DNA from 2 places in the Streptomyces sp. NBC_01261 genome. Region 1 is predicted to be linked to the other one. Evidence: predicted binding sites of a transcription regulator. Region 1 holds the regulator's gene; the other holds the start of a gene.
The links. The regulator HrcA, encoded in region 1, represses chaperone genes, less so after heat shock. The targets are predictions, from matches to a motif close to TTNGCACTCNGNNNNNCNGAGTGCNAA.
Positions count from the first base shown of each region.

Region 2: groES (co-chaperone GroES) is a predicted target of HrcA. The motif match lies at 10,009-10,035, and genes of this name have one in related genera.

Region 1 covers NZ_CP108463.1:7,367,152-7,382,941, forward strand. Annotated here, with positions in the region: gene OG226_RS32770 (SpoIIE family protein phosphatase) at 1-798, shown strand, start outside; gene hemW (radical SAM family heme chaperone HemW) at 839-2,071, shown strand; gene OG226_RS32780 (DUF3097 domain-containing protein) at 2,095-2,904, opposite strand; gene OG226_RS32785 (MBL fold metallo-hydrolase) at 2,939-3,658, opposite strand; gene hrcA (heat-inducible transcriptional repressor HrcA) at 3,832-4,848, shown strand; gene dnaJ (molecular chaperone DnaJ) at 4,849-5,982, shown strand; gene OG226_RS32800 (nitronate monooxygenase) at 6,127-7,248, shown strand; gene OG226_RS32805 (16S rRNA (uracil(1498)-N(3))-methyltransferase) at 7,245-8,003, shown strand; gene OG226_RS32810 (VOC family protein) at 8,020-8,412, shown strand; gene OG226_RS32815 (hypothetical protein) at 8,501-9,058, shown strand; gene OG226_RS32820 (S41 family peptidase) at 9,104-12,322, shown strand; gene OG226_RS32825 (histidine triad nucleotide-binding protein) at 12,441-12,794, shown strand; gene OG226_RS32830 (ribonuclease Z) at 12,801-13,706, shown strand; gene OG226_RS32835 (adenosine deaminase) at 13,727-14,719, shown strand; gene OG226_RS32840 (MFS transporter) at 14,800-15,790, opposite strand, start outside.
Region 2 covers NZ_CP108463.1:4,860,229-4,876,018, reverse strand. Annotated here, with positions in the region: gene OG226_RS21170 (ABC transporter substrate-binding protein) at 1-1,135, opposite strand, end outside; gene OG226_RS21165 (LacI family DNA-binding transcriptional regulator) at 1,244-2,299, shown strand; gene OG226_RS21160 (endo-1,4-beta-xylanase) at 2,437-3,783, shown strand; gene OG226_RS21155 (LCP family protein) at 3,919-4,965, shown strand; gene OG226_RS21150 (YciI family protein) at 5,133-5,489, shown strand; gene OG226_RS21145 (RNA polymerase sigma factor) at 5,562-6,905, shown strand; gene OG226_RS21140 (class I SAM-dependent methyltransferase) at 6,856-8,037, opposite strand; gene OG226_RS21135 (polysaccharide deacetylase family protein) at 8,229-9,122, shown strand; gene OG226_RS21130 (hypothetical protein) at 9,119-9,844, shown strand; gene groES (co-chaperone GroES) at 10,180-10,488, shown strand; gene groL (chaperonin GroEL) at 10,601-12,226, shown strand; gene OG226_RS21115 (SDR family NAD(P)-dependent oxidoreductase) at 12,349-13,122, opposite strand; gene OG226_RS21110 (MOSC domain-containing protein) at 13,231-13,899, opposite strand; gene OG226_RS21105 (LysR family transcriptional regulator) at 13,980-14,924, shown strand; gene OG226_RS21100 (WhiB family transcriptional regulator) at 15,001-15,327, opposite strand; gene OG226_RS21095 (response regulator transcription factor) at 15,709-15,790, shown strand, end outside.

The sequences.
Region 1 (15,790 bases):
TACGCCCGCCAGGCCACCATCAGCCGCGTCCTCCAGCGCGGCCTGCTGCCCGGCGCCGTCGCCGAGATCCCCGGCCTGCAGAGCGCCCTCGTCTACGAACCGTGCGACAAGGGCGGCCCCAGCGGCGACTTCTACGACGTGTTCCCGGCCGGCGACGGCCGCTGGTGCTTCGCCCTCGGCGACGTCCAGGGCAAGGGCCCCGAGGCCGCCGTGGTCATCGGACTCGCGCGCCCCTGGCTACGGCTCCTCGCCCGCGAGGGCTACGGCGTCGCCGACGTCCTGGACCGCCTCAACCAACTCCTCCTCGACGACGCCACCGAGGCCGCCGACGCCGCCGCCCACGCGATGGTGGCGGCGGGCGGCATGCCGGGGCCGGTCGGCGACGGCCCCCGCTTCCTCTCCCTCCTCTACGGCGAGCTGGTCCCCTTCGACGGCGGCGTCCGCTGCACCCTCGCCTCCGCCGGACACCCGCTGCCGCTGCTCCTCGGCCCGGACGGCAGCGTCGGCACGGCAGCCCGCCCGCAGACCCTTCTCGGGGTCGTCGAGGACGTGACGTACACCAGCGAGACCTTCGAACTCCGGCCCGGCGACAGCCTGTTGTGCGTCACGGACGGGGTGACCGAGCGGCGCTCCGGGTCGGTCCAGTTCGACGACGGCGACGGCCTCTCGACCGCGCTGGCGGGGTGCGCGGGCCTGAACGCCGAGCTGATCGCGGAGCGCATCAAACGCCTCGTCCACGAGTTCGGCGGCCGTCCCCCGGAGGACGACATGGCGCTGCTGGTGCTCCAGGCGCAATAGGCGGAGCGGCCGGCCGCACCGGTGCTGGACAATGGAGGACATGCCTTCCGCACTCCCCGACGGCGATCCCGTCCCCGAAGACGGTTCACTGCCCGCACAGGCGCTCGCCGGGGCCGTAGACCGCCCCCTCGGGTTCTATCTGCACGTCCCGTACTGCGCGACCCGCTGCGGCTACTGCGACTTCAACACCTACACGGCGACCGAGCTGCGCGGCACGGGCGGAGTGCTGGCCTCCCGCGACAACTACGCGGACACCCTGATCGACGAGGTCCGGCTGGCCCGCAAGGTCCTCGGCGACGACCCGCGCCCGGTCCGCACGGTCTTCGTCGGCGGCGGCACCCCCACGCTGCTCGCGGCGGGCGATCTCGTACGGATGCTGGGCGCGATCCGCGACGAGTTCGGCCTGGCACCGGACGCCGAGATCAGCACGGAGGCGAACCCGGAGTCGGTGGACCCCGCCTACCTCGCGGCCCTCCGGGACGGCGGCTTCAACCGCGTCTCCTTCGGCATGCAGAGCGCGAAACAGCACGTCCTGAAAGTCCTCGACCGCACCCACACCCCCGGCCGCCCCGAGGCCTGCGTCGCCGAGGCCCGCGCGGCCGGCTTCGACCACGTCAACCTCGACCTGATCTACGGCACCCCCGGCGAGACGGACGACGACTGGCGCGCCTCCCTCGACTCCGCCCTCGGCGCCGGCCCCGACCACGTCAGCGCCTACGCCCTGATCGTCGAGGAGGGCACCCAGCTCGCCCGCCGCATCCGCCGCGGCGAGGTCCCCATGACGGACGACGACGTCCACGCCGACCGCTACCTCATCGCCGACGAGGTGATGTCGGCGGCCGGCTTCGACTGGTACGAGGTGTCCAACTGGGCAACGTCGAATTCCGGCCGTTGTCTCCACAACGAGCTGTACTGGCGAGGCGCCGACTGGTGGGGCGCGGGCCCCGGAGCCCACTCGCACGTGGGCGGCGTCCGCTGGTGGAACGTGAAGCACCCGGGGGCGTACGCGGGGGCGCTGGCCGCGGGCCGCTCCCCGGGCGCCGGCCGGGAGATCCTCTCGGCGGAGGACCGCCGGGTGGAACGCATCCTGCTGGAGCTACGGCTGCGCGAGGGGGCCCCGCTGGACCTGCTCCACGAGGACGGCCTCAAGGCCTCCCGCCGCGCCCTCACGGACGGACTCCTGCAACAGCGGCCCTACGACGAGGGGCGGGCCGTGCTCACCCTGCGCGGCCGACTGCTGGCCGACGCGGTGGTGCGGGACCTGGTCGACTGACCGGATCGACCCGTCAGTACCCGTCAGCCGCCGTCGGGTGCCGTGACGAAGTCGATCAACTCCTCCACCCGCCCCAGCAGTTCCGGTTCCAGATCCTTGTACGACCCCACCTTGGCCAGAATCGCCTGCCACACCGCACCGGTGTTTTCCGGCCAACCCAGGGACCGGCACACGCCCGTCTTCCAGTCCTGACCGTGCGGGACGCGGGGCCACGCGGCGATGCCCACGGAGGACGGTTTCACGGCCTCCCAGATGTCGATGTACGGGTGGCCGACGACCAACGCGTGCTCGCTGGTGACGGACTGGGCGATGCGCCACTCCTTGGTGCCGGGGAGCAGGTGGTCGACCAGGATGCCGAGGCGGGCGTCCGGGCCGGGGGCGAACTCCGCGACGATGGACGGGAGGTCGTCGACGCCCTCCAGGTACTCGACGACCACGCCCTCGATGCGCAGGTCGTCGCCCCACACCCGCTCGACGAGTTCGGCGTCGTGCCGGCCCTCCACGTAGATCCGCCCGGCGCGGGCCACGCGCGCGCGTGCACCGGGGACGGCCACCGAACCGGATGCCGTACGAGTGGGCCGCAGGGGACTGGACACGGGCCTCACCAGGGTGACCACCCGGCCCTCCAGGAGGAAGCCGCGCGGCTCCATCGGGAAGACCCGGTGTTTGCCGAAGCGGTCCTCCAGGGTGACCGTGCCGGCCTCGCAGCGGATCACCGCGCCGCAGAAACCGGTGCCCGGCTCCTCGACCACCAGGCCCGGCTCCGCGGGGACCTCGGGGGCCGGCTTGGGCTTCTTCCACGGCGGGGTCAGGTCGGCGGAGTACTGGCGCATTCGGATGACGATAGGAGAACCGGGCCGACCACCGTCACGACACGCCGAAACGCGTTGCCAACGCGTCCCGTTGGGCCCGCACGAACCCCGCGTCCACCACCGCTCCGTGACCGGGCACGTACAGCGCGTCCTCCCCGCCCAGGGAGAGGAGCCGGTCGAGCGCCGCGGGCCAGAGACCCGGAACCGCGTCCGGGCCCGCCTGGGGTTCGCCGGACTCCTCGACCAGGTCGCCGCAGAACACGACCGGCGGGTCGCCCGGCACCACGACCACGAGATCGTGGGCGGTGTGTCCGCGCATCGCCACCAACCGGACCTCCGGACCGCCGTCCAGTTCGAGCACCGTGGGGCCCCACACGTATTCACTGGGGCACACGAGGAGGTCCGCCGCGTTCTCCGCCGCCCGCGGATCCAACCCGTTGCGCACCGCGTCGGCCCGCAACTCCTCGCCACCGTGCTCGAACAGCTCGCTCAGGCCCCCGGCCACGAGAACCGTCGCCCCGGCAAAGACCGCCGCCCCGAAGACATGATCGAAATGGGCGTGGGTGAGCGCGAGATGGGTCACACGGCGCCCGGCCAGCGCCTGCGCCTGCCCGCGCAACCGCGCGCCCTCCGCCAGGCTCGACCCCGCGTCGATCAACAGCGCCGAGTCCCCGCCGATCACCAGCCCGACCGTGCAGTCCCAGCCAGGCAGCCGGCACCGCCCCACCCCCGCGGCCAGCCGCTCCCACCCCGCCTCTTCCCAAGTCACCGTCATACGGCGACGCTAACGGTGAGGGCACTCAGGGCATGACATCGCAGGACCGGCCTTGCCCGGGGTGTACCTCACGGTCGTACACTGGGCCGGGGAACGCTGGCACTCGCGCGCACAGAGTGCCAGGAAAGGGCAGCCCGGCACCAAGACGGCGACCAGAACTGGAGGTGTGCGCGATGCTCAGCGAACGCAGGCTTCAGGTGCTGCGCGCCATCGTCCAGGACTATGTCGGCACCGAGGAGCCGGTCGGGTCCAAGGCGCTCACCGAGCGGCACAGCCTCGGAGTCTCCCCGGCGACCGTGCGCAACGACATGGCGGCCCTGGAGGACGAGGGCTACATCGCCCAGCCGCACACCAGTGCCGGGCGCATCCCGACGGACAAGGGCTACCGGCTGTTCGTCGACAAGCTCGCCGGCGTCAAGCCGATGACCGGCCCCGAGCGCAAGGCGATCCAGAACTTCCTCGACGGTGCCGTGGACCTCGACGACGTCGTCGGCCGTACGGTACGGCTGCTCGCGCAGCTCACCCGGCAGGTCGCCGTCGTGCAGTACCCCTCGCTGACCCGCTCGACCGTCCGGCACGTGGAGCTGCTCTCGCTGGCCCCCGCGCGCGTGATGCTCGTGCTGATCACCGACACCGGGCGGGTCGAGCAGCGCATGGTCGACTGCCCGGCGCCCTTCGGGGAGAGTTCGCTCGCGGATCTCCGCGCGCGGCTCAACAGCCGGATCGCGGCCCGCCGCTTCGCGGACGTGCCGCTGCTGGTGCAGGACCTGCCGGAGGCCTTCGAGGCCGAGGACCGCGGCACGGTCGCGACGGTGCTCTCCACCCTCCTGGAGACCCTCGTCGAGGAGACCGAGGAGCGGCTGATGATCGGCGGCACCGCCAATCTCACCCGCTTCGGACATGACTTTCCCCTCACCATCCGCCCCATCCTGGAAGCCCTGGAGGAGCAGGTCGTCCTCCTCAAGTTGCTTGGTGAGGCGGGGGATTCGGGCATGACCGTACGGATCGGTCACGAGAACGCCTACGAGGGACTCAACTCCACTTCCGTGGTCTCGGTCGGCTACGGTTCGGGCGGCGAGGCAGTCGCCAAGCTCGGCGTGGTCGGACCGACCCGCATGGATTACCCGGGAACGATGGGAGCGGTACGCGCAGTGGCACGGTACGTCGGACAGATCCTGGCGGAGTCCTAAGTGGCCACGGACTACTACGCCGTTCTCGGCGTGCGTCGCGACGCGTCGCAGGATGAGATCAAGAAGGCCTTCCGTAGGCTCGCGCGCGAGCTGCACCCGGACGTGAATCCGGATCCGAAGACCCAGGAGCGGTTCAAGGAGATCAACGCCGCTTACGAGGTGCTCTCGGACCCGCAGAAGAAGCAGGTCTACGACCTCGGCGGCGACCCCCTCTCGCAGGCGGGCGGCGCGGGCGCGGGCTTCGGAGCCGGTGGCTTCGGGAACTTCTCCGACATCATGGACGCGTTCTTCGGCACGGCGTCGCAGCGCGGACCGCGCTCGCGCACCCGCCGTGGCCAGGACGCCATGATCCGGCTGGAGATCGAGCTCGACGAGGCGGCCTTCGGCACCACGAAGGACATCCAGGTCGACACGGCCGTCGTCTGCAACACCTGCAACGGCGAGGGCGCGGCCCCCGGCACCTCCGCGCAGACCTGTGACATGTGTCGCGGTCGCGGTGAGGTCTCGCAGGTGACCCGGTCCTTCCTGGGCCAGGTCATGACGTCCCGCCCCTGCCCGCAGTGCCAGGGCTTCGGCACGGTCGTGCCGACGCCGTGCCCGGAGTGCGCCGGCGACGGCCGCGTCCGCTCGCGGCGCACGCTCACGGTCAAGATCCCGGCGGGTGTGGACAACGGCACGCGGATCCAGCTCGCGGGCGAGGGCGAGGTCGGCCCCGGCGGCGGCCCCGCCGGTGACCTGTACGTCGAGATCCACGAGCTGCCGCACGCGATGTTCCAGCGCCGCGGCGACGACCTGCACTGCACGGTCACGCTCCCGATGACAGCCGCGTCCCTCGGCACGAAGGTGCCGTTGGAGACGCTGGACGGCATGGAGGAGGTCGACATCCGCCCGGGCACCCAGTCCGGCCAGTCGATCCCGCTGCACACCCGCGGCATCACACATCTGCGCGGCGGCGGCCGGGGCGACCTCATCGTGCACGTCGAGGTCACCACCCCGACCAAGCTGGACGTCGAGCAGGAACGTCTGCTCCGCGAACTGGCGAAACTGCGCGGCGAGGAGCGCCCCATGGGGACGTTCCAGCCGGGTCAGCAGGGGCTGTTCTCGCGCCTCAAGGACGCATTCAACGGTCGCTGAGAGGGTCCGGGGGCTTCCGCCCCCGGACCCTCTCTTCATTCCGAACAGCCTCGTCCCGCATCGCCGAACCGGCTGAAAGCAATGGCATGTGCCAGCGCCAAGGCCGGATTCGGACTTGTTCGGAGGACGTGACAACATGCCGTCATGTCCTCCGCACTGACCGATCTCTTCCCTCATCCGATCGTGCAGGCCCCGATGGCGGGCGGTGTCTCCGTACCGCGCCTCGCGGCCGCCGTGGCCGAGGCCGGCGGGCTGGGATTCCTCGCCGCCGGGTACAAAACGGCCGACGGCATGTACCAGGAGATCAAGCAGTTGCGGAGCCTGACGGCCCGCCCCTTCGGTGTGAACCTCTTCATGCCGCAGCCGGAGTACCCCGGTGCAAGCACCGGCTCCACCGGAGCGGCTGGCGCCGCGTTGCCCTATCGGGCCGCGGTCGACGTCTACGCCCACCAGCTGGCCGGCGAGGCCACGTGGTACGACACGGAACTCGGCGACCCGGACAGCGGCCGTGAGGACGGTTACGACGCCAAGCTGTCCGTCCTGCTCGACAACCCGGTGCCGGTGGCCTCCTTCCACTTCGGCATCCCCACCCCGGAGATACTCGACGCGCTGCGCCGGGCCGGCACCTTCACCCTCGTCACCGTCACCACCGTCGAGGAGGCCCTCGCCGTCGAGCGGGCCGGTGCCGACGCGGTGATCGCGCAGGGCGTCGAGGCCGGCGGCCACCAGGGCACCCACCGCGACCTCCCGGAGAACGACGGCGCCGGCGTCGGCCTGCTCTCCCTCGTCGCCCAGATCCGCGAGACCGTGAACCTCCCGATCGTCGCCGCCGGCGGTCTGATGCGCGGCAGCCAGATCGCCGCGGCCCTCGCGGCGGGCGCGAGCGCGGCCCAGCTCGGCACGGCGTTCCTCGCCACCTCCGAGTCCGGCGCGAACATCCTGCACAAGCAGGCGCTCACCAACCCCCTGTTCACGCGTACCGAGTTGACCCGTGCCTTCTCCGGCCGCCCGGCCCGCGGCCTGGTCAACCGCTTCATGCGCGAGCACGGCCCGTACGCCCCCGCCGCGTACCCGGAGATCCACCACCTGACCTCCCCGCTGCGCAAGAAGGCCGCCGCGTCCGGCGACCCGCAGGGCATGGCCCTGTGGGCCGGACAGGGCCACCGCATGGCCCGCGAGCTGCCCGCCGGCCGGCTGGTCGAGGTCCTGGTCGCCGAACTGGCCTCCGCCCGGACAGCGTTGTCGTCCGGGGGCGACCTCCGATGACCGCGCCGGTGTTCATCCTCGACCCCCTGAAGATCCCGGATTTCAGCGGCGGTGAGATCGTCCTCGACGGCCCCGAGGGGCGGCACGCGGTCTCCGTGCGGCGGATGCGGGCCGGTGAGGACGTCGTCCTCACCGACGGACGCGGCCGGTGGATGGAGGGTGTCGTCAGGGCGGCCGAAGGCAAGGACCGGCTCGTCGTCATGGACCTGGAGTCCGTCAGCGAGGAGCCCGCGCCGCAACCCCGCATCACCGTCGTCCAGGCCCTCCCCAAGGGCGACCGCGGCGAGCTGGCCGTGGAGACGATGACCGAGACCGGCGTCGACGCGATCGTCCCCTGGGCGGCCTCCCGTTGCATCACGCAGTGGAAGGGCGACCGGGGTCTCAAGGCCCTCGCCAAGTGGCGGGCCACCGCACGCGAGGCCGGCAAGCAGTCCCGCCGGCTGCGCTTCCCCGAGGTCGCGGACGCGGCAACGAGCAAACAGGTTGCGGCACTTCTGGCCAAAGCCGACTTCGCCGCCGTCCTCCACGAGGACCGCGACTACGGCAGCGAGCCCCTGGCCACCGCCGAACTCCCCGCCGAGGGCGAGATCGTGCTGGTCGTGGGCCCCGAAGGAGGCGTCTCCCCCGAGGAGTTGGCGCTCTTCGAGGACGCGGGGGCGAAGGCCTACCGGCTCGGGCGTAGCGTGCTGCGTACATCGACGGCCGGGACCGCGGCGACCGCCCTGCTCCTGGGCCGTACCGGACGCTGGTCCTGAACCAGGGGGGATCGCCGTGGAACTCGCCCAAGTACGACTGCTCGTCACCGACTTCGCCGCCTGCTACCGCTTCTACGCCGAAGTCCTCGGCCTGAAGCCCCAGTCGGGGACGGCCGAGGGACCGTACGAGAAGTTCAGCCCCGCGATCGGGTCCGCCGGGATCGCCCTTCAGGACCGGGCGATGATGGCCCAAGTCCTGCGTGAACTGGGGGACTTGGCGACCGGACACCGCTCGCTGGTCGTCCTGCGCGTCGACGACCTGGACGGGTACTGCGAGCAGATCACCGCCCGGGGTGCGGAGCTGCTGCACGGGCCCGCGCCGATGACGGACCGGATGCGGGTCGCCCACCTCAAGGACCCCGAGGGCAATGTGGTGGAGCTTCAGGAGTGGCTCCTGCTGCGCGGCTGAGACCGTCCGCCGGGGAAATGCGCCCCCGGCGCGCGGGTGGCCGTATGCGCTCTTCCGCGCGCGCTCCGACGGTGACAGGCTGCCGCCCATGAGGGTGTTGAGACGGAACCTGCTTCGGCCGCGCGGGCGGCGGGTGGCCGCTGTGGCGGGGCTCGCGGTGGTGACGGTGGGCGGGGCCGTCGCGTGCCAGCCCGGTGATCTCAGCTCGGCGACCGTCGCGTACACCACCGACAAGACGGCGACCGCGGAGCTCAAGCGGGACCACGTGGGCGTGCGCTGGCTGACCTGCACGGGCAACTACGGCGACGACAAGGCCTACACGCCCGGGAAGACGCCCGCGCCGACCGAGACCACGGTCGTCGGCGTCGACTGCCAGGGGCAGACGACCGACAACCGGGACATCACCGTCACCGGCAAGGTCACCCGGGCCGTCGACGGCGCGTGTGTGCGCGGTGACCTGGTCGCCAAGGTCGGCGGCAGGCAGGTCTTCCACGTCACCGGGCTCGGCGACTGCAACGCGGCGACGCCGTCGTCCGTGAACAACCCGAATCCGACGCTGACCTACGGTCCGGGACCGACCGTCACGGTCACCAAGACGATCTGGTGCAAGGGCGATCCGACCTGCTGGCCTGTCGAGGGCAAGTGATCCAAAGGGCTGTCGGCGGATGGCACCGATGCATAACCTGATCAGGTGACTCAGCCCTCAGCGTCCGCAGCCCAGGCCTATCTCCGCTTCCCGCACCTGCACGGCGAGTTGGTCGCCTTCACCGCCGAGGACGACGTGTGGCTGGCGTCCCTCGACAGCGGCGGCCGGGCCTGGCGGGTCAGTGCGGAGAACGTGCCGGTGACCCACCCCCGCATCTCGCCCGACGGCACCACCGTCGCCTGGACCTCCGCCCGCGACGGCGCTCCCGAGGTGCACATCGCCCCGGTCGACGGCGGCCCCGCCAAGCGCCTGACGTACTGGGGCAGTTCACGCACCCAGGTGCGCGGCTGGACCGCCGCCGGCGAGGTCCTCGTGACCAGCGCCCACGGCCAGGCCAACCTCCGCCGCAGCTGGGCCCGTTCGGTCCCGCTGGACGGCGGACCGGCGACGATCCTCCCGTACGGCTGGGTCGGCGACGTCGCCCACGGTGAGACGGCCACGGTCCTCCTCTCCGCCCCCATGGGCCGCGAGGCCGCCTGGTGGAAGCGCTACCGGGGCGGTACGGCGGGCAAGTTGTGGATCGACCGCGACGGCGACGGCGAATTCACGCGCCTGCACGAGGAGTTGGACGGCAACATCGAGTACCCGGTGTGGGCGGGGGAGCGGATCGCGTTCCTCTCCGACCACGAGGGCACCGGCGCCCTGTACTCCTCCCTCGCGGACGGCTCCGACCTCCGCCGCCACACCCCCCTCGGCGGCTTCTACGCGCGACACGCGTCCGGTGACGGCACCCGGATCGTCTACTCCTCCGCCGGTGAACTCTGGCTCCTCGACGACCTGGACGGCGCCGAACCGCGCCGCCTCGACATCCGGCTCGGCGGCCAGCGCATCGACCAGCAGCCGTTCCCGGTGCCCGCGGCCCGCTGGTTCGGGTCCGCCTCGCCCGACCACACCGCACGCGGCAGCGCGGTCGCCGTGCGCGGTGCCGTCCACTGGGTCACCCACCGCTCCGGCCCGGCCCGCGCGCTGGCCGCCACCCCCGGTGTCCGCGCCCGGCTGCCCCGCACCTTCCGCGCCGACGGCGAGGAGTGGGTGGTGTGGGTGACGGACGCCGAGGGCGACGACGCCCTGGAGTTCGCCCCCGCCACCGGCCTCGCCCCCGGCGCCACCCCGCGCAGGATCGCCGCCGGACAGCTCGGCCGCGTCCTCGCCCTCACCGTGGCCCCCGACGGCAGCCGGGTCGCCGTAGGCTCGCACGACGGACGCGTCCTCCTCGTCGAGCGCGAGACCGGCGAGGTCCGCGAGGTCGACCGCAGCGAGGACGGCGACGCCTCGGGCCTCGCCTTCTCCCCGGACTCGGCCTGGCTCGCCTGGTCGCACGCCGGCCCGCGCCCCCTGCGCCAGCTCAAACTCGCCGGCACCACCGACCTGTCGGTCACCGAGGCGACCCCGCTCCGCTTCCAGGACTACGCCCCCGCCTTCACCCTCGACGGCAAGCACCTGGTGTTCCTCTCCACCCGCTCCTTCGACCCGGTCTACGACGAGCACGTCTTCGACCTGGCCTTCGTGGTCGGCGACCGCCCGCACCTGATCACCCTCGCCGCGACGACCCTGTCCCCCTTCGGCCCGCAGCGGCACGGCCGCCCCTTCGAGGCCCCCGACAAGGAGGAGACGCCCGACAGCGAGGGCCGCCCCACCACCCGCGTCGACCTCGAAGGCCTGGCCGACCGCATCGTCCCCTTCCCGGTGGAGGCAGGCCGCTACACGAACCTGCGCGCGGCCAAGGACGGAGTCCTGTGGCTGCGCCACCCGGTCCAGGGAGTCCTCGGCGCCACCCGGGCGACCCCCGAAGACCCGGACCCCAAAACGGAGTTGGAGCGCTACGACCTCGCCCAGCAGCGCATCGAGCACCTCGCCGGGGACGCCGACCACTTCGAGGTCAGCGGCGACGGCAAGCGCGTCCTGCTCTGGACCGACCACAAGCTCCGTGTCGTACCGAGCGACCGCCGGGCCTCCTCCGAGGAGGACGACAACGACACGAACATCAACGTCGACCTGTCCCGCATCCGCCAGACCGTCGACCCGGCCGCCGAGTGGCGCCAGATGTTCGACGAGACCGGCCGCATCATGCGCGACAACTTCTGGCGCGAGGACATGAGCGGCGTCGACTGGACCGGCGTCCTGGACCGCTACCGCCCGATCCTCGACCGCGTCGCGACCCACGACGACATGGTCGACCTCCTCTGGGAGGTGCACGGCGAACTGGGCACCTCGCACGCCTACGTCACCCCGCGCGGCGGCTACGGCCACGGCGAGCGCCAGGGCCTGCTCGGCGCCGACATCTCCCGTCACGAGGACGGCAGTTGGCGCATCGACCGCATCCTGCCCTCGGAGACCTCCGACCCGAACGCCCGCGCCCCGCTCGCCGCCCCCGGCGTAGCGGTCCGCACGGGAGACGCGATCCTCGCGGTGGCCGGCCAACCCGTGGACCCGGTGACGGGACCGGCCCCTCTCCTCGTCGGCACGGCGGGCAAACCGATCGAGCTGACGATCTCCCCGGCAGCCGGCGGAGACCCGAGGCACGCGGTCGTCGTCCCCCTGGCGGACGAGGAACCCCTCTACTACCACGCCTGGGTCGCGGACCGCCGCGCCTACGTCCACGAGAAGTCCGGCGGTCGCCTCGGCTACCTCCACGTCCCCGACATGCAGGCCCCCGGCTGGGCCCAGATCCACCGCGACCTGCGCGTGGAGGTCGCCCGCGAGGGCCTGGTCGTCGACGTCCGCGAGAACCGCGGCGGCCACACCTCACAGCTGGTGGTCGAGAAACTGGCCCGCCGCATCGTCGGCTGGGACCTTCCGCGAGGCATGCGCCCCTACAGCTACCCCGAGGACGCACCCCGCGGCCCCGTAGTGGCCGTGGCCAACGAGTTCTCCGGCTCGGACGGCGACATCGTCAACGCGGCGATCAAGGCACTGGGGATCGGCCCGGTGGTCGGCACGCGCACATGGGGCGGCGTGATCGGCATCGACAGCAGGTACCGGTTGGTCGACGGGACCTTGATCACCCAGCCCAAGTACGCGTTCTGGCTTGAGGGTTACGGGTGGGGGGTGGAGAACCACGGCGTCGATCCGGACGTGGAGGTGGTGCAGAGGCCTCAGGACTACGCGGCGGGGCGCGACACCCAGCTGGACGAGGCAATCCGCCTGGCATTGGAGTCACTGGAGACCGTTCCGGCAAAAACCCCGCCAACCTTGCCAAGTTAGGGGGCGCGGGGCTGTGTCGACGTGCGGCTCCGCCGCGGGCGCGCCCAGCCCCCACGCACCCGCACCCAACGACGATACGATGCCCGCGTAAAACACCCCAGCCTCGGAGGGAACGCCCATGTCAGGGGACCCGCAGGACGACTGCCTGTTCTGCAAGATCGTCGCAGGCCACATCCCGGCGACGATCATCCGGGAGACAGCCACCACCGTCGCGTTCCGGGACATCAACCCCCAGGCCCCGACCCACGTCCTGGTGATCCCGAGGGTCCACTACCCCGACGCCGCCTCCCTCGCCGCGGCCGAACCGGCAGTCGCCGCCGACGTACTGCGCGAGGCCGGCGAGGTCGCGACCGACGAGAAGCTGGACAGCTACCGCGTCATCTTCAACACCGGCAGCGGCGTGGGCCAGACCGTGTTCCACGCCCACGCCCACGTCATGGGCGGTCGCGGCATGCAGTGGCCGCCCGGGTAACTCGCCATGTCCGTACGCGAGTTCGTGGTCCTCGGCACAGCCAGCCAGGTCCCCACCCGCCACCGCAACCACAACGGCTACCTGCTGCGCTGGGACGGCGAGGGCATCCTCTTCGACCCGGGCGAGGGCACCCAGCGCCAGATGCTGCGCGCCGGGGTGGCCGCGCACGACCTGAACCGGATCTGCGTCACGCACTTCCACGGCGACCACTCCCTCGGCCTCGCGGGCGTCATCCAGCGCATCAACCTGGACCGCGTCCCGCACCCGATCACCGCCCACTACCCGAAGTCGGGCCAGCGCTTCTTCGACCGCCTGCGGTACGCCACGGCGTACCGCGAGACGGTGGGCATCACGGAGTCCCCGGTGTCGGAGGACGGCGCACTCGCCACCACTCCCGCGTACACCCTGGAAGCCCGCAAGCTCTCCCACCCCGTCGAGTCCTACGGCTACCGCCTCACCGAACCCGACGGCCGCCGCATGCTCCCCGACCGCCTCGCCGCGCACGGCATCAAGGGCCCGGACGTGGGCCGCGTCCAGCGCGAGGGGACGATCGGCGACGTGACCCTCGACGACGTCAGTGAGGTACGACACGGGCAGCGTTTCGCGTTCGTCATGGACACCCGGCTCTGCGACGGGGTGCACGCCCTCGCGGAGGGCTGCGACCTGCTGGTCATCGAGTCGACGTTCCTGGACGAGGACGAGCAACTGGCCGTAGACCACGGCCATTTGACCGCGGCGCAGGCGGCGGGGGTGGCGCGGGAGGCAGGCGTACGGCACCTGGTCCTCACGCACTTCAGCCAGCGGTACTCCGAGCCGGCGGAGTTCGAGCGGCAGGCGCGGGCGGCGGGCTTCGAGGGGGAGCTGACCGTGGCCCACGATCTACTCAGGGTGCCGGTTCCGAAACGGCGGTAAAACACCCGTACGATACTCCGATGCCCATTCCCAAAGCCGAACTGCACCTGCACATCGAAGGCACCCTGGAACCCGAGCTGGCCTTCGCGCTCGCGGCCCGCAACGGCGTCGAGCTGCCGTACGCGGACACCGAGGAACTCCGGAAGGCGTACCTCTTCGAGGACCTCCAGACCTTCCTGAACCTCTACTACGAGCTGATGGCGGTCCTGCGTACCGAGCGGGACTTCGAGGACCTCGCCAACGCCTATCTCGCCCGCGCCGCCGCGCAGGGTGTACGGCACGCGGAGATCTTCTTCGACCCGCAGGCGCACATCGCGCGGGGCGTGGACATGGGCACGGTGGTGGAGGGCCTGTGGCGGGCCCTGGGCGGCAGCGAGACCAACCACGGCATCTCGACCCGCCTCATCCTCTGCTTCCTGCGCGACGAGTCCGCCGACTCGGCCCTGCGGACCCTGGAGGCCGCGAAGCCGTACCTCGACCGGATCACCGGCATCGGCCTCGACTCGGCCGAGGTCGGCCACCCGCCGGTGAAGTTCCGCGAGGTGTACGAGGCCGCCGCCGCGCTGGGTCTACGACGCGTCGCGCACGCCGGTGAGGAGGGCCCGCCGGCCTACATCACCGAGGCGCTGGACATCCTCGGCGTGGAGCGCGTCGACCACGGGCTGCGGTGCATGGAGGACGAGGAGCTGGTGGCACGCCTGGTCCGCGACCGCGTCCCGCTCACCCTCTGCCCCCTGTCGAACGTCCGGCTGCGCGCGGTGGACGTCCTCGCCGAGCACCCGCTTCCGGCCATGCTGGACGCGGGCCTGCTCTGCACGGTCAACTCCGACGACCCGGCCTACTTCGGCGGTTACGCGGGCGACAACTTCGACGCGGTTCGCTCGGCGCTGGGCCTGACCGAGGACCGGTTGCGCGAGCTGGCCCGGAACTCCTTCGTGGCGTCCTTCCTGGAGGACGACGAGGAGCGGCGGGTTCGTTATCTGGCCGAGGTGGAGGCGTACGAGTTCTCGTAGGTCGGCGGTGACTCTGCGGGCCGGTGGGGGCCGGTCGCGCAGTTCCCCGCGCCCCTGGGGGGTTGGGGCTGGGCGTGTGTCTATGTGCTGCTCAGTTGCCGGGGGCCCGCCGTGTCGTAGGCCCTCTGCGCCGGGACGGCCGGGGTGTCCAGCGGGATCTCGACGACCTGCTGTTCGGGGGCGCCGATCTGCGGGACCGTGCCCCCGCGCCGTCGGACCGTGCCCGGCGCCAGCAGCCGGCCGCCGGTGTGGAGAGCGACCCCGGTCATCGGTACCGCGATCACGACCAGCCCCACCGCGAGGATCGCGCCCATCGCCGGGAATCCGGCCCGGGCCGACAGCACGCTGCCGGCCAGGGGTCCCGCCGCCGTACCCAGCGAGGAGGCCGAGCCGACGAGGACGGCCCAACGTCCGCGCGGATCAAGGGAGGCGGCGAGGCCGAGGACGTAGGACAGGACGATCGGGTAGAGGGTGTTCCAGGCGATCTCGCCGGTCGCGAACGTCCTCAGGTCGTGCGCGGACGCGCTGAGCACGATGCAGCCCGCGATGAGCGCCGTCCCCGCGCCGATCGGCACCGCGCGCCCCAGCCGGGCCCCGAGCGCGCCCGCGCCGATCACGCCCACCAGCCCCGTGCCGAGCGCGATCGCGAAGACCGCGCCGACGGTGACCTCGGAGAGGTGGGCCTGGTTGATGCCGATGCGGCCGCTGACGCCCCAGAGGGAGTTCTGGGCGAGGGACCAGCACACCAGGGTGCCGGCGAGGACCAGTCCGGCGCGGCGGTGGGGGAGTCCGGCGGTCTCCACGCGTGTGTGCGCCGTCGTCGTACGGACCGGGAGGCGTCCGGTCAGTGGCCATACGGCGAGTGCGGTGAGCGCGATCGCGGCGAGCGGCTGGCCGTGGCCCGCGCCGAGGTGCGGGACCGTCAGATAGACGGCACCGGCGAGCGCCGACACGCACAACAGGCCGAGCGTGGACGCGCGATGGGGATCCCGTTCGGCGGCGATCCCGGACGCGGCGACCGTGGTGGCCGTACCCGAGCCGAATCCGCCGACCACCGCGCCCGCGACGACC
Region 2 (15,790 bases), 2.5 Mb from region 1:
GGAGCTTCTCCGCGTTGGAGGTGGTCGGAATATCTCCGTTGGCGACCAGGTCCTTCGCATACGCCTCCGACGCACAGTCACGGAGGAACGCGATCGCCGCGTCCTTGTTGCCCGTACGGGCGTTCACGGACCAGTAGTTGGTGGGGTTCCCGACGACGTTACGGATATCACCGGCGCCGCCTTCGTACTTCGGGAACGCGGACCACCCCAGGTTGTTCTTCGCGAAGTCGGGGAACTTCCCGAGCTGCGTCGAGTACTCCCACGACCCCATCAGATGCATCGCCGCCTTGCCCTTGGCGAACACCGCGGGCGCGCCCCCGTTGACGTACGACACGGAACTGAACCCCTTGCCGAACGCCCCGTCGTCGATGAGCTGCTTGACGGTCTCGGCGGCCTTGAGGACAGCCGGGTCGCCCCACCCGGACGCGTCCCCGTTCTTGATCTTGTCGAAGACCTCGGGCCCGCCGATCCGGTCGACCAGGTACTCCAGCCACATCAACTCGGGCCAGATGTCGGCCCCGCCGAGCGCGAACGGCGTGATGTCCGCCGCCTTCAGCTTCTTGTTGATGTCGAGCAACTCGGCCCAGGTGGTGGGCGGTTGGAGCTTGTGCGCGGCGAAGACGGTCTTGTTGTAGAAGAGGATCACCGGCTGCATGCCGCGCATCGGTATGCCGTAGTTCTTGCCCTTGAGCGCACCCGCCGCGAGCACCGACGGCAGGAAACCGTCCTTGAGGACCGGGTCGCTCTTGATGGTGTCGGTGAGGTCGACCAGCTGGTTCGCCTCCTGGTACGCCTTGATCGAGCCGCCGCCCCAGTTGAAGAAGACGTCCGGCGCGTTCGGTGAGCCCATCGCGGTGCGCAGCTTGGCCGGGTAGTCGGTGCCGGGCACCTTCTCCAGCTTGATCCTGCCCTTGGCCTTCTTGGCCGCCGCCGACGCGTTGAACCGGGTGACGGCCTCGGCCTGCACCTTCGCCGCGTCGTCGCCGTAGGTGAAGGCGGTGACCGTGCTGCCGCCGCCGGTGCTGTCACTGGAGCCGCAGGCCGTGAGCCCGGTGGTGAGCAGGGTGGTGGCACCGGCGCCGAGCACCCAGCGCCTGCTGAACGTACGCCCGCCGTTGGACGTGTTGGGCTCCATGGACAGCACCTCTCGTGCGAATGTTTCGAGCCGTTCTACGAATGTTCCGGGAACCTAAGGCGCGCTGGGGGGTTCGTCAAGAGGTCGCGCAGGGATACGATCGCCGCCATGACAGCCCCGGATTCCGCCGAAACCCAGACAGCGGGTCGGCCGACGCAGACCGCCACGCTCGCCGAGATCGCCCGCGAGGCCGGAGTGTCGGCTCCGACTGTTTCGAAGGTCCTCAACGGCCGTGCCGACGTCGCCCCCGCGACCCGCACCCGCGTCGAGGACCTGCTCCGCGTCTACGGCTACCGGCGCCGCCGCGCCGAGGCGACCCGCTCCCCGTTGATCGACCTGGTCTTCCACGAGCTGGAGAGCGCCTGGGCGATGGAGGTCATCCGGGGCGTGGAGAACGTGGCCCGGGACTCCGGGCTGAGCGTGGTGCTGAGCGAGAGCGCGGGGCGGCTGACCCCGGGCCGGACCTGGGCCGACCAGGTCGCGGCCCGCCGCCCGCACGGCGTGATCCTCGTCCTCTCCGGGCTCGACGAGTCCCAGCGGGCGCTGCTCACCAGCCGTTCCATCCCGTTCGTGGTGATGGACCCGGCCGGTGACCCGGGCGCCGACGTGCCGTCGATCGGCGCGACGAACTGGCAGGGCGGGCTCGCCGCCACCCGGCACCTGGTCGAACTCGGCCACACCCGGATCGGCGCGATCAGCGGACCGTCCCGGATGATGTGCAGCCGCGCCCGCGTGGACGGATACCGGGCCGCGCTGGAGACGGCCGGGCTGCCGGTCGACCCCTCGCTGATCACCACCGGCGACTTCCATCACGAGGCCGGCTACCGGCTGGGGCTGGAGTTGCTGCGCCGCCCGGACCGGCCCACCGCCGTCTTCGCCGGCAACGACCTCCAGGCCCTCGGCCTGTACGAGGCCGCGCGCGAACTCGGGCTGCGCATCCCGGAGGACCTGAGCGTGGTCGGCTTCGACGATCTGCCGGTGGCGCGCTGGGTCGGCCCGCCGCTGACGACCGTACGACAGCCCCTCACCGAGATGGCCGAGGCGGCGGCCAAACTGGTGCTCGACCTCGGGCGCGAGCAGGAGACCTCGGCGGCGCGGCGGGTGGAACTGGCGACGAGCCTGGTGGTGCGGAGCAGTACGGCGGCGCCGGCTTCGGCGAAATGACCTGCGCGGTAAGGCCGTTCCCGCTTCCGTGAGTGACGGACGTGGCCGGAAGGTGACGTATTGACGAGTGGGGTGAGCCGTCCCACACTCCTCCGAAGCCAATCGGTTGCACAACCGAAACTTTCGGAGGCACCCGCATGAGATCTCTGAGAACCGGCTTGTCCCTGGCGGCCCTTTTCACCGGCGCCGTCCTGCTCTTCGCGGCACCCGCCGCGCACGCCGCCGACACCCCGCTGCGCGACCTCGCCGCCGCGAAGGGCAAAGTCATCGGCACCGCGGTCACCGGCTCCAAGCTCACCGGCACGTACGGCGACATCGCGGGCGGTCAGTTCAGCTCGCTCACCCCCGGCAACGCCATGAAGTGGGAGACGGTCGAGCCGACGCAGGGCAGCTTCAACTGGTCGGAGGCGGACCAGATCGTCGCCTTCGCGCAGGCCCACAACCAGCAGGTGCGCGGCCACACCCTGGTCTGGCACAGCCAGAACCCGAGCTGGCTGACCAACGGCACCTGGACGTCGGCCCAGTTGAGCAGCCTGCTGCAGAACCACATCAGTACCGAAGTCGGCCGCTACAAGGGCGAGATCACCGCCTGGGACGTGGTGAACGAACCCTTCAACGAGGACGGCACGTACCGCTCGACCCTCTGGTACAACGGCCTCGGCGCCAACTACATAGCCCAGGCGCTGACTTGGGCGCACGCCGCCGACCCGGCCGCCAAGCTGTACATCAACGACTACAACGTCGAGGGCGTCAACGCGAAGTCCACCGCCCTCTACAACCTGGTCAAGTCCCTGAAGGCGGCGGGCGTTCCGATCGACGGGGTCGGCCTCCAGGCCCACCTCATCCTCGGCCAGGTCCCGGCCACCCTCCAGCAGAACATCCAGCGCTTCGCCGACCTGGGCGTGGACGTGGCGATCACCGAGCTGGACGTACGGATGGCGCTCCCGGCCGACAGCGCGCAACTCGCGCAGCAGAAGGCCGACTTCAAGAGCGTCATGGCCGCCTGCGTGGCGGTGACACGCTGCGTGAACGTCACCGTCTGGGGCTTCACCGACTCAGACTCCTGGGTCGACAGCACGTTCCCCGGCTACGGCGCGGCGACACCGTACGACGCCAACTACGCGCCGAAACCGGCGTACTACGGCCTCTCGGAGGCGCTCGGCGGTACGACCACCACCCCGCCGCCGACCGGGGCGTGCTCGGCGACGTACAGCGTGGGCAGTCAGTGGAACACCGGGTTCACCGGACAGGTGACGATCGCCTGCTCCGGGGCCTCCCTGTCGTCCTGGAAGGTGAGTTGGACGTACGGCGCGGGCCAGCGGATCACCCAGGCCTGGAACGCGGCCTGCACCCAGTCGGGCACGGCGGTGAGTTGTGCGAACGCGAGCTACAACGGGACGGTCCCGGACGGCGGTTCGGTGACGTTCGGCTTCAACGCGTCGTGGAGCGGGAGCAATCCGGTGCCGGTGGTGACCCTGGGCTGAGGGAGGCGGGGGAGGCGCGCGGGGGAGCTTCGGGGGAGTGAAGCGGGGCTGAGAACCGTGAGATTTTCCGTAGAAAACCGTCCTGGGACGTCTCCCCTAACTTTCTCCTAATAATTCGGACTTACGTTCCTCCCCGTGACGGACACAGAGAACGTTGACGAGGACAGACGCGTTGGCCGGCGGTCGAGAGTGCTGAAGATCGCCGGCCTCACTCTGGCCGGCGCCCTCGTCCTGGGTGTCGCCACGGCCGGCTGGGCCTACTGGCACCTCAACAGCAACATCAAGAGCGTCGACATCGACAGCGCGCTCGGCACCGACCGCCCCGCGAAAGCGGTGACGACACCGTCCGCGTCAGCGTCCGCCGTCCCCGTGCCTACCGGCTCCCTGAACATCCTGGTCCTCGGCTCCGACTCGCGCAGCGGCAAGGAGAACAAGGCGCTCGGCGGCGGCGACAGCTCCGGCGCCCGCTCCGACACCGCGATGGTGGTGCACATCGACGCGGGCCGTAAGAAGGCCACGATCGTCAGCATTCCGCGCGACACGCTCGTCACCCGGCCGTCGTGCCCGCTGTCGTCGGGCGGGTCCACGTCGGTGGCGTACAACGCGATGTTCAACACGGCGTACTCGGTGGGCGGGCCGGTCTGCGCGGTCAAGACGGTCGAGTCGATCACCGGCGTCCGCATGGACCACTACCTGGAGATCGACTTCGCGGGCTTCGCGAAGCTGGTCAACGCGCTCGGCGGCGTCACGGTCACCACGACGCAGGACATCGACGACGACGACAGCCACCTGCACCTGAAGAAGGGCACCCATCACCTCGACGGCAAGCAGGCCCTGGCCCTCGCCCGCACCCGGCACGGCATAGGCGACGGCAGCGACCTCGGCCGTATAGGCCTCCAACAGATGCTGGTGAAGGCCCTGTTGACGCAGATCTCCACCCACGACCTCCTCACCGACCCCACCAAGCTCTACGAGGTCACCGACGCGGTCACCGACAGCCTCACCACCGACACCGGCCTCGACTCCCTCAGCGAACTGATCAGCCTCGGCCAGAGCCTGAAGAGCCTGTCGGCGGAGGCGGTGACCACGGTCACGATGCCGAACATCACGGCACCGTCCGACCCGAACCGGGTGGTGGCGAAGGAGCCCGCGGCGAGCGATCTGTGGGAGTCGCTGCGTTGAGCGATCGTAGGGAGGGGATCGGCTGACCTGCGGAAACGGGTGGGCGGAAAAAATCTTCGGGGTTTTCCGGCGAGTGTGTCGATCCGCTCGCCCCTCGTTCGACGCATGGTTGAAAGGCCGGGAGGAGCCCGGCCGGAGAACGCCAGCGAACGAACCGAGGAGTCACCATGCCCCGCTACCTCTCCCTCGTGCAGATCGACGAGAAGACCACGCCCGCCGAGGGCCCCAGCCCCGAGCTGATGCAGCGCATGGGCGAGCTGATCGAGGAGATCACCAAGGCCGGGGTCATGCTCGACACCGCCGGCCTCACCCCGACCGCGCAGGGCGCCCGCGTGCACTGGGAGGGCGGCAAGATCTCCGTGACCGACGGCCCGTTCACCGAGTCCAAGGAGGTCGTCGGCGGCTACGCGCTCATGCAGTGCAAGGACATGGCCGAGGCGATCGAGTGGACGAAGCGGTTCCTGAAGGTGCACGAGGAGTTCTGGACCGTGACGTGCGAGGTGCGGGAGATCGCGGAGGGCTGAGCCTTCCTCGGCACCGCTCGTCCCGCCGGTCTTCCTTGGTCTGAGGCCGCCTGGGGTGTTGCATGGTGGGTTGTGACTCCGGAATCACAGCCCACCGCAGACCCGCACGGCAACGCCACGGACCCGCACAGCACCATCGAGACCGTCTTCCGCATCGAGTCCCCCCGCATCATCGCCGCCGTCGCCCGCCTGGTCCGCGACGTCGGCATCGCCGAGGAACTCGCGCAGGACGCGCTCGTCGCCGCGCTGGAGCAGTGGCCCAGGGACGGGGTGCCCGACAACCCGGGCGCCTGGCTCATGGCCACGGCCAGGCACCGAGCCGTCGACCTGATCCGGCGCCGGGAGAACTACGCCCGCAAGCTCCAGGAGATCGGCCGCACCCTGGAGACGACGGCCCCGCCCGAGGAACCCCCGGCCCCCGACGACATCGACGACGACCTCCTGCGCCTCGTCTTCACCACCTGCCACCCGGTCCTCTCCGCCGAGGCCCGCACCGCCCTCACCCTGCGCCTCCTCGGCGGCCTGACCACCCCCGAGATCGCCCGCGCCTTCCTCGCCCCCGAGCCGACCATCGCCCAGCGCATCGTCCGCGCCAAACGCACCCTCGCCACCAAGAACGTCGCCTTCGAGGTCCCCTACGGCCCCGACCGCGAGGCCCGCCTGGGCTCGGTCCTGGACGTCATCTACCTGATCTTCAACGAGGGGTACGCGGCGACGGCCGGCGACGACTGGCTCCGTCCCGGCCTCTGCGAGGACGCCCTCCGCCTGGCCCGACTCCTCTCCGGCCTGATGCCGAAGGAACCCGAAGTGCACGCCCTGGCCTCCCTGTTGGAGTTCCAGGCCTCCCGCTCGGCCGCCCGCACCGCCCCGAACGGCGACCCCGTCCTCCTCAAGGACCAGAACCGCCGCCGCTGGAACCGCCTCCTCATCGCCCGCGGCATCACCGCCCTGGGCCGCGCGGACACCACGTCCACCGGCGCCCCCGGTCCCTACGCCCTCCAGGCCGCCATCGCCGCCTGCCACGCCCACGCGTACACCTACGACGAGACCGACTGGCAGACGATCGCCACCCTGTACGCCCTCCTCGCCGCCCGATCCCCTTCCCCGGTCGTCGAGTTGAACCGCGCGGTCGCTGTCTCGATGGCCGAGGGCCCGGCCCCGGCACTGGAGATCGTCGACACCCTCGCCTCCGAACCGGCCCTGCGCGACTACCACTTGCTACCGAGCGTCCGCGGCGACCTGTTGCTCCGCCTCGGCCGTAGGACGGAAGCGAAGGAGGAGTTCACCCGGGCCGCCTCCCTCGCCCGCAACGAACGCGAACGCCAACTGCTGCTGCGCCGGGTGGATGAGGCGACCTGGAGGCGTCCTAGGCAGGCCGCCCGATCAACATCGCCGGCGCCCCCGCCACCCGAGTGAGAAACACCGTCGCCGAGTTGGGCCCCTGGGGCTTCACCTTCCGCCGCAGTTCCTCCGGTTCGACGGCCGACCCCCGCTTCTTCACGGTGAGGACGCCGACCTCCCGCTCCCGTAGCAGCGCCTTCAACTTCTTGACGCCGAAGGGGAGTTGATCGGTGATCTCGTAGGCGGAGGCATAGGCGGTCGGCCGTGGCTCATCCGCTGTCACGTACGCGATGGTCTCGTCGATGAGTCCGCCTCCGACCTCCTCCGCGACCTCGGCGACGAGGTGGGCGCGGATGACGGCGCCGTCGGGTTCGTACAAGTACCGCCCCACGGAACGGACTTCGGGGTCGGGAAGCCCGCGTCCGTGCAGAACTCGTGGGCCGGGCAGCAGGGTTGCCCGTACCGCTCCCGGCCGTGCCCCCGTCCCGAACCACAGCACCGCCTCCTTCACGTCACCCCCGTCCGAGATCCACTCCGCCTCGGCCGCTGCCGGGATCGCCTCGTGCGGTACCCCGGGGGCGATCTTCAGTGCGGCGAGCGGGGCCGTCGTAGCGGCGCCGACGGCCCAGGACAACGGCGGTGAGTACGCCTCGGGATCGAAGATGCGGCCGCGGCCGCCGCGCCGTGCGGGGTCGACGAACACGGCGTCGTACGTGGACGTGTCGACGTCGGTGACATCCGCCTCGCGCACCTCGATCAGGTCGGCGAGGCCGAGTGCCTCCGCGTTGGCCCGTGCCACGGCCACCGTCAGCGGATCGCGGTCCACGGCCAGGACGCGCACCCCCGCTCGCGCCAGCGCGATCGCGTCGCCGCCGATTCCGCAGCAGAGGTCGGCGACGGAGGTCACGCCGAGGTCCAGGAGGCGGGTGGCGCGGTAGGCGGCGACGCTTGTCCGGGTGGACTGTTCGAAGCCGTTCGGGGTGAAGAACATCCGGTCGGCGTCCTCGGGCGTGAACTTCGCCGCTGCCGCGCGTTGACGCAGCCGGGCCTGGCCGAGGGCCGCCGAGACGAGGTCGGCGGGGTGGTCGCGGCGCAGGCGGGTGGCGACGCCGAGTTCCTTGGCCGGGTCGGTGCCGCGGACCTCGTCGAGGAGGGCGCGGCCCTCGGGGGTGAGCAGGGCGGCGAAGGCGAGTACGGGGTCGTTCACCGGGTCATTGTGGGCCAGTCGGTGGACGGTGTGCCTCCGGTCGCGGTGTGTTGGCGGTGTCGGCGCGGGATCGGGGCCAGGGGCTGAAAAGATCCGACCCCATGCGAGTAGTCGTACAAAATGACATCAATCGGGCGCGTGGGGGCCGGGAAGATCGGGGAACCCGGGACGACCGCGGCAACCGGGGTCGGATGACGGGAGGCGCCCGTGGCGCGCTCGCCGCCCTCGCGCTGGCCGCTCTCGTCTCCGGGTGCGGACAGCCCGGCTCGGGTGCGGCCGTGCACCCGGCGCAGGGCGCGCAGCCGCTGCACGCGCCCCCGGCCCGCGCGTTGGACTCCTACGCGACCAAGCTGCGCGCCGCGTACGCCGCGCGGGTCGCCGCGGCCAAGCGCTGGGGGCTGGCGAAGGTGCCGCTCACGGCCCCGCCGGCGCCCGCGCACAAGCCGGAGATCACCGCGCGCAAGGGCTTCGAGGTGGACGACCAGGAGGAGTTGAACCTCCCGCCGGTGTTCACGACGATCCCCACGAAGCAGAAGATCGTCTTCCTCACGATCGACGACGGCGAGAACAAGGACCCCGCGTTCCTGCGGATGATGAGCGACCTGAAGATCCCGTACACGGCCTTCCTCAGCAACTACCTGGTGAAGGACGACTACGGCTACTTCCGGAAGATGCAGGCCGAGGGCCACACCATCAACAACCACACCCTCACGCACCCGTACCTGCCGGGCCTGTCCTACGCCGAGCAGAAGCGCGAGATCTGCGGGATGCAGGACATCATGAAGAAGCAGTTCGGCAAGGCCCCGACGGTCTTCCGGCCGCCGTACGGGAACTACAACCACGACACCCTCGTCGCCGCGAAGTCCTGCGGCGTCAAGTACGCCCCGATCTGGGACGAGGAGGTGTTCGTCGACCACTGGGAGTACCGCGAGGACGACCGGTCCCTGCACCCAGGCGACATCGTCCTGACGCACTTCCGGGGCCGCGAGGACTGGAAGGGCACGATGGTCGACGACATGCGCCGCTTCCTGGGCAAGGTCACGGCCGAGGGCTACGCGGTGGCCCGCCTGGAGGACTACCTGTGAGGCGGGCGGGCCGTCTGCGGGTACCGGTGGCCGTCGCGTCGGCGGCCGCTCTGCTGTTCCTCACCGGTTGCGCCCAGTCCGTCGACCCCATCGAACGGCTCGGCAAGAAGGCCGCCCAACGCGTCCACCCGCACGGCCCGTCCCGTGAACAGCCGTACCGCCACTGGGGTTTGACGGCCCCGCTGGCCCCCGCCCCCAAGCCCTCCCTCCGGCCCGCCGCCCGCTCGGCGGGCCCGGGCCTCCCACCCGTCGTGGACCACGTCCGCACCCACGACAGGGTCGTCTTCCTGACCTACGACGCCCAGGGCACGGGCGCGGACACGCGACGGGACCCGAGGTTCGCCGACCTGGTCCGCGAACTGCGGCTCCCCGTCACGGTGTTCCCCACCTCACCGCGACACGGCCACTTCGCCGGCCAGCCCTACGCCACCCAGCGCAGCGAGATCTGCGGCCACCGGCCCCGGCCCGACTCCCGGCTGCTCCGGCCCCCCTACGGCACGTACGACACGACGACCCGCCGTGCCGCGGCCGACTGCGGAGTCTCCGCCCTGGTCCTCTGGCGCGCCTCCACGACGACCGGAACCCTGACCTACGCCCGCGGGGACCATCACCTCGCCCCCGGCGACATCGTCCGCGTGGGCCCGGCCGACAGCACGGCCAGGCTGCTGCGGGGCATCCAGGGGCGGGGGCTGACGGTGGGGCGGCTGGAGGACTACCTCTGAGGCGATGGAGTGAGGGCCGGCCGATCCAGCCAGTCCGGCGTTTGAGGACGAGGCCGAAGGCCGGCAGGGGGGTTCGGGGGCACAGCCCCCAAGACGGCAGCACCGGCACAGGCCCGCCGGACAGCTCAGGGCGACGGAGAAATTCCGCTCAAGCGCCGCGGGCATTGGCACTCCGCTTGACCGAGTGCTAATCGCAGTCATAGTCTCAGACCTGGCACTCCCCCCTGGAGAGTGCCAATAGCGACGGGCAGGTCCGGCACCCGCGACGACGGATCCACCTGGTCGCCACCTCAGACAGTTAACCCCGTGAGATCTCCGAAGGGGGAGGTCGGATCGTGACGACCACCAGCTCCAAGGTTGCCATCAAGCCGCTTGAGGACCGCATTGTGGTCCAGCCGCTCGACGCCGAGCAGACCACGGCCTCTGGCCTGGTCATCCCGGACACGGCCAAGGAGAAGCCCCAGGAGGGCGTCGTCCTGGCCGTTGGCCCGGGCCGCTTCGAGAACGGCGAGCGTCTTCCGCTCGACGTGAAGACCGGCGACATCGTGCTGTACAGCAAGTACGGCGGCACCGAAGTGAAGTACAGCGGCGAGGAATACCTCGTCCTCTCGGCTCGCGACGTGCTCGCGATCATCGAGAAGTAATTCACCCAGTTTTGCAGTGAGCTGCGCCCCTGGCCCCCGCGACCTTATGAAGCCGGGCGTCAGGGGCGTAGTTCGTTTCACCCACGTTTTCCGAGAGGGCTGAACCGCTCCCATGGCGAAGATCCTGAAGTTCGACGAGGACGCCCGTCGCGCCCTCGAGCGCGGCGTCAACAAGCTTGCCGACACGGTCAAGGTGACGATCGGCCCCAAGGGCCGCAACGTCGTCATCGACAAGAAGTTCGGCGCCCCCACCATCACCAACGACGGCGTCACCATCGCCCGCGAGGTCGAGCTCGACGACCCGTACGAGAACCTCGGTGCCCAGCTGGTGAAGGAGGTGGCGACCAAGACCAACGACATCGCGGGTGACGGCACCACCACCGCCACCGTGCTCGCCCAGGCGCTCGTCCGCGAGGGCCTGCGCAACGTCGCCGCGGGTGCCTCCCCGGCCGCCCTGAAGAAGGGCATCGACGCCGCCGTCAAGGCCGTCTCCGACGAGCTGCTCGCCACCGCGCGGCCGATCGAAGACAAGGCCGACATCGCCGCCGTGGCCGGTCTGTCCGCGCAGGACAGCCAGGTCGGCGAGCTCATCGCCGAGGCGATGGACAAGGTCGGCAAGGACGGTGTCATCACCGTCGAGGAGTCCAACACCTTCGGTCTGGAGCTGGACTTCACCGAGGGCATGGCCTTCGACAAGGGCTACCTGTCGCCGTACTTCGTGACGGACCAGGAGCGCATGGAAGCGGTCCTCGAAGACCCGTACATCCTGATCCACCAGGGCAAGATCAGCTCCATCCAGGACCTGCTGCCGCTGCTGGAGAAGGTCATCCAGGCCAACGCCTCCAAGCCGCTGCTGATCATCGCCGAGGACGTCGAGGGCGAGGCCCTGTCGACCCTGGTCGTGAACAAGATCCGCGGCACGTTCAACGCGGTCGCGGTCAAGGCCCCCGGCTTCGGCGACCGCCGCAAGGCGATGCTCGGCGACCTCGCCACCCTCACCGGTGCCCAGGTCATCGCCGAGGAGGTCGGCCTCAAGCTCGACCAGGTCGGCCTGGACGTGCTGGGCTCCGCCCGCCGCGTGACGGTCACCAAGGACGACACGACCGTCGTCGACGGTGCCGGCGACTCCTCCGAGGTCGCGGGCCGCGTCAACCAGATCAAGGCCGAGATCGAGAACACGGACTCCGACTGGGACCGCGAGAAGCTCCAGGAGCGCCTCGCGAAGCTGGCCGGCGGCGTGTGCGTGATCAAGGTCGGCGCCGCCACCGAGGTGGAGCTGAAGGAGAAGAAGCACCGCCTGGAGGACGCCATCTCCGCGACCCGCGCCGCGGTCGAGGAGGGCATCGTCTCCGGTGGTGGCTCCGCTCTGGTGCACGCCGCCAAGGTCCTTGAGGGCAACCTCGACAAGACCGGCGACGAGGCCACCGGTGTCGCGGTCGTCCGCCGCGCGGTCGTCGAGCCGCTGCGCTGGATCGCCGAGAACGCGGGCCTTGAGGGCTACGTCATCACCGCCAAGGTCGCCGACCTGGAGCCCGGTCAGGGCTTCAACGCCGCGACCGGCGAGTACGGCGACCTGGTCAAGGCCGGCGTCATCGACCCGGTCAAGGTCACCCGCTCCGCCCTGGAGAACGCCGCCTCCATCGCCTCCCTGCTCCTCACGACCGAGACCCTGGTCGTCGAGAAGAAGGAAGAGGAGGAGCCGGCCGCCGGTGGTCACAGCCACGGCCACTCCCACTGACGCGAGTCGGTGAACCCGTAGGACGTGTACGTCGAAGGCCCGGCACCCCTCAGGGGGCGCCGGGCCTTCGCGTTCCACCGGAATCCTCGTCACCGAGCCCGCCCCCGCGGGGGCGGTCGCCGTCACCGCGGCCCGTACTTCCGCCCGGTCTTCGAGGTGATTCCGCCCAGCACCGCCTGCGGAGTGACCTTCACCAGACCCATCAGCGCCTTGTAGCGCGGGTCCGGGATCGACAGCGACTTGCCGCGCGCCAGATCCGCGAGCGCCGCCGCGACCAGCTTGTCCGCGTCCAGCCACATCCAGTTCGGGATGTTGTCCGTGCCCATCCCGGCCCGCTCGTGGAACTCGGTCCGCACGAAGCCGGGCGCCAGCGCCATCAGCCGTACGCCCGTACCCGCCAGGTCCTTGGCCGCGCCCTGCGTGAACTGCACGACCCAGGCCTTCGACGCGCCGTACGTCCCGCGCGGTACGAAGGCCGCCACCGACGCCACGTTGACGACCCCGCCGCGGCCACGCTCCCGCATCGCCTCGGTCGCCGCGCTGGTCAGCCGCAGCACCGCCTCGCAGTGCACCTTGAGCATCTTCAGCTCGTCGGCCATGGGTACGTCGAGGTAGTGGCCCTTGTTGCCGAAGCCCGCGTTGTTGACCAGCAGGTCGACGGGGTTCTTGCGGTCGGCGAGGCGGGCGGCCACCGTGTCGATGCCCTTGTCCGTGGCGAGGTCGGCGGTCAGCACCTCCGCCTCGATGCCGTGCCGGTCGTGCAGTTCGGTCGCCTGCTCCCCGAGCCGCGCGGTGTTCCGCGCCACCAGCACGAGGTTGTGTCCGTCCGCCGCGAGCCGCCGCGCGAACGCGGCACCGATCCCCGCGGTCGATCCCGTAATCAATGCCGTTGTCATGGCGCAAGATTAGTGACCCTGAGCAAGCCGGTCCGATCTCTGCACAGGCCCTCCCGATCCGTGACGAACACGTGTCGAACAACATGTCGAACAGGCTGTGACGGCTGGTCAGCCCTGGTACTCCGCGGCATATTTCCGGGCCTGCGCTAGGAACTCGGGATGCAGCGCCTCGCCCGCCGGAAGCAGCCGCGGCAGCAGCTCCCGCTCGGTCGTCACCGCCCGGAACTGCAGGGCCACCGTCACGTCGTGGTCGGGCCGGTGCACGATCTCGATCGGATCGCCCGCGCGGATCTCACCGGGTTCGATCACCCGCAGATAGGCCCCAGGCGCACCCTTCACGGTGAACCGTTTCACCCACCCGCGTTCGCCCAGATGGTCCTGGAAGGTACGGCACGGGATCCGCCCGCAGGTGACCTCAAGGACCACCTCGGGACCGATCCGCCAGCGCTCACCGATCCGCGCCCCGGACACGTCGAGCCCCAGGGTCGTCAGGTTCTCCCCGAAGGAACCGCTGGCCAGCGGGCGCCCCAACTCCCGCTCCCAGTCGTCGAGATCCTCGCGCGCGACCGCGTACACCGCCTGGTCGTCGCCCCCGTGGTGGCGCCGGTGACACACCGCGTCCCCGGCCAGACCGCTCCCGGCGACGCCCTTGGGCCCGGGCGCGCTCACCCGCACCGGCGCGTCGGTCGGCCGCTTGTCGATGCCCGTCACGCCGTCGGGCTGGTCCGTGTACGGCACGGCCGTGGCCCGGCCCAGATTCAGCGAGAGAAGCTTCATGACGGCACGGTAGACGAGAGCACCCCAAAGGTGCGGCGCATTATTCGTCGCCGTAGCAAAGAAGCACTTATGCTCGGGGCGTGATCGAGGCCCGACATCTCCGTGTGCTGCGCGCCGTCGCCGCCACCGGCTCCTTCTCGGCGGCCGGGCGTGAACTGGGCTGCACCCAGCCCGCCGTCAGTCAGCAGATGAAGGCCCTGGAGACCTCGGTCGGCACCCCGCTGCTGATCCGCACCGGCCGCGAGATGCGCCTGACGCAGGCGGGCGAGGCCCTGGTCCGGCACGGCGCCGGCATCCTCGCCGGTCTGACGGCGGCCGAGGAGGAGGTCGCCGCGATCGCCGGCCTGCGCGCCGGCCGGGTCCGCCTGGTCTCCTTCCCCAGCGGCAGCTCGACGCTCGTCCCCACCGCACTGGCCGCCCTGCGCGCCGCCCACCCCGGCACCCGCGTCTCCCTGGAGGAGGCCGAGCCGCCGAACTCCGTCGACCTCCTCCGGGAGGGCGACTGCGACATCGCCCTCGCCTTCCGCTACGAGGCGGCGGCCGGCGCGGAGGACTGGTCCGACCTGGTGGTGCGACCGTTGCTCAGCGACCGCCTGGTCGCCCTGGTCCCGGAAAAACACCGGCACGCGCGTGTGCGGTCGGTCGCCATCGGCGAACTCGCCGACGATCCCTGGATCGCCGGCTGTCCGCGCTGCAGGGGCCAGTTGGTCGAGGTGTGCGAGGCCGCCGGCTTCACCCCGCGCATCGACTTCGCGACCGACGACTATCCGGCGGTCGTCGGCCTGGTGAGCGCGGGGCTGGGCGTCGCCGTCCTGCCCCAGCTCGCCATCGAGTCCGTACGGCCCCGGGGTGCGCGGACGGTGAGGCTGGAACCGGCGGTGCGACGGGAGATCGTCGCGCTGACCCTGCCCGACCTGGCGCGGGTACCGGCGGTGGCGGCGACCCTCGACCAGTTGGCGCGGGCGGCCCGCGACAAACAGGCCCGCGACAAACGGGCCCGCGACCAGCAGGCCCGCGAAAAATAGCGGGGCACGCGTGCGCGTACCCCTGGTGGAGAGCTGCGTGTGCCCTTGGCTGAGGGCTAGTTGGAGAAACGTTCCTTCAGTTGTTCGAAGCCATGTCCCCGGCGGCCGAAGCCGACACCAGCCGGTTGCGGGCACGCCCCATGAGCTCTTCGCGCTCGTCCTCGGTCAGGCCGCCCCAGACGCCGTACGGCTCGCGCACCGCCAGCGCGTGCGCCGCGCACTGTGCGCGGACCGGGCACCTCATGCAGACCTCTTTGGCCGAGTTCTCACGAGCGCTTCGTGCCGCACCGCGCTCGCCCTCGGGATGAAAGAAGAGCGAGCTGTCGACCCCTCGGCAGGCAGCCAGGAGCTGCCAGTCCCACAGGTCCGCGTTCGGTCCGGGAAGGCGGGAGAAATCTGCCATTGCGTGACCCCTTGTAGCCGTTATGGGCGGATACGGTGTCCACGACCGTACAACTACGATCTAAGGAGATGAAAATATGACTCATTGCGAATCTAGCCTCAGACACCAGCAAAAGGGAAGAAATAGGGCTGAATGGGGCACCGGTTGTGATGAAAGCTTGTGGGTCGGCCGCGCACGTCTCCACCGTGTCCGCACCCTCACGTAGAGTGCCGAAGATGGCACACGGCCCCGTAACTCTTTCGAGTGACCGTCGTTGAGAGTGCGAGGCGGTTGAAAACAACAAGTGCTCGGGCAGGCGTCCGAGTCGGTCGACCGCACAGGTGACGATTTCGTACCAGCCTGGAGGCTCAAGGTGACGCGCATCAGTTGCGGAGGGCGGCCATGACATCCGTCCTCGTCTGTGACGACTCCCCGCTTGCCCGAGAGGCGCTCCGCCGCGCGGTCGCGACCGTGCCCGGTGTCG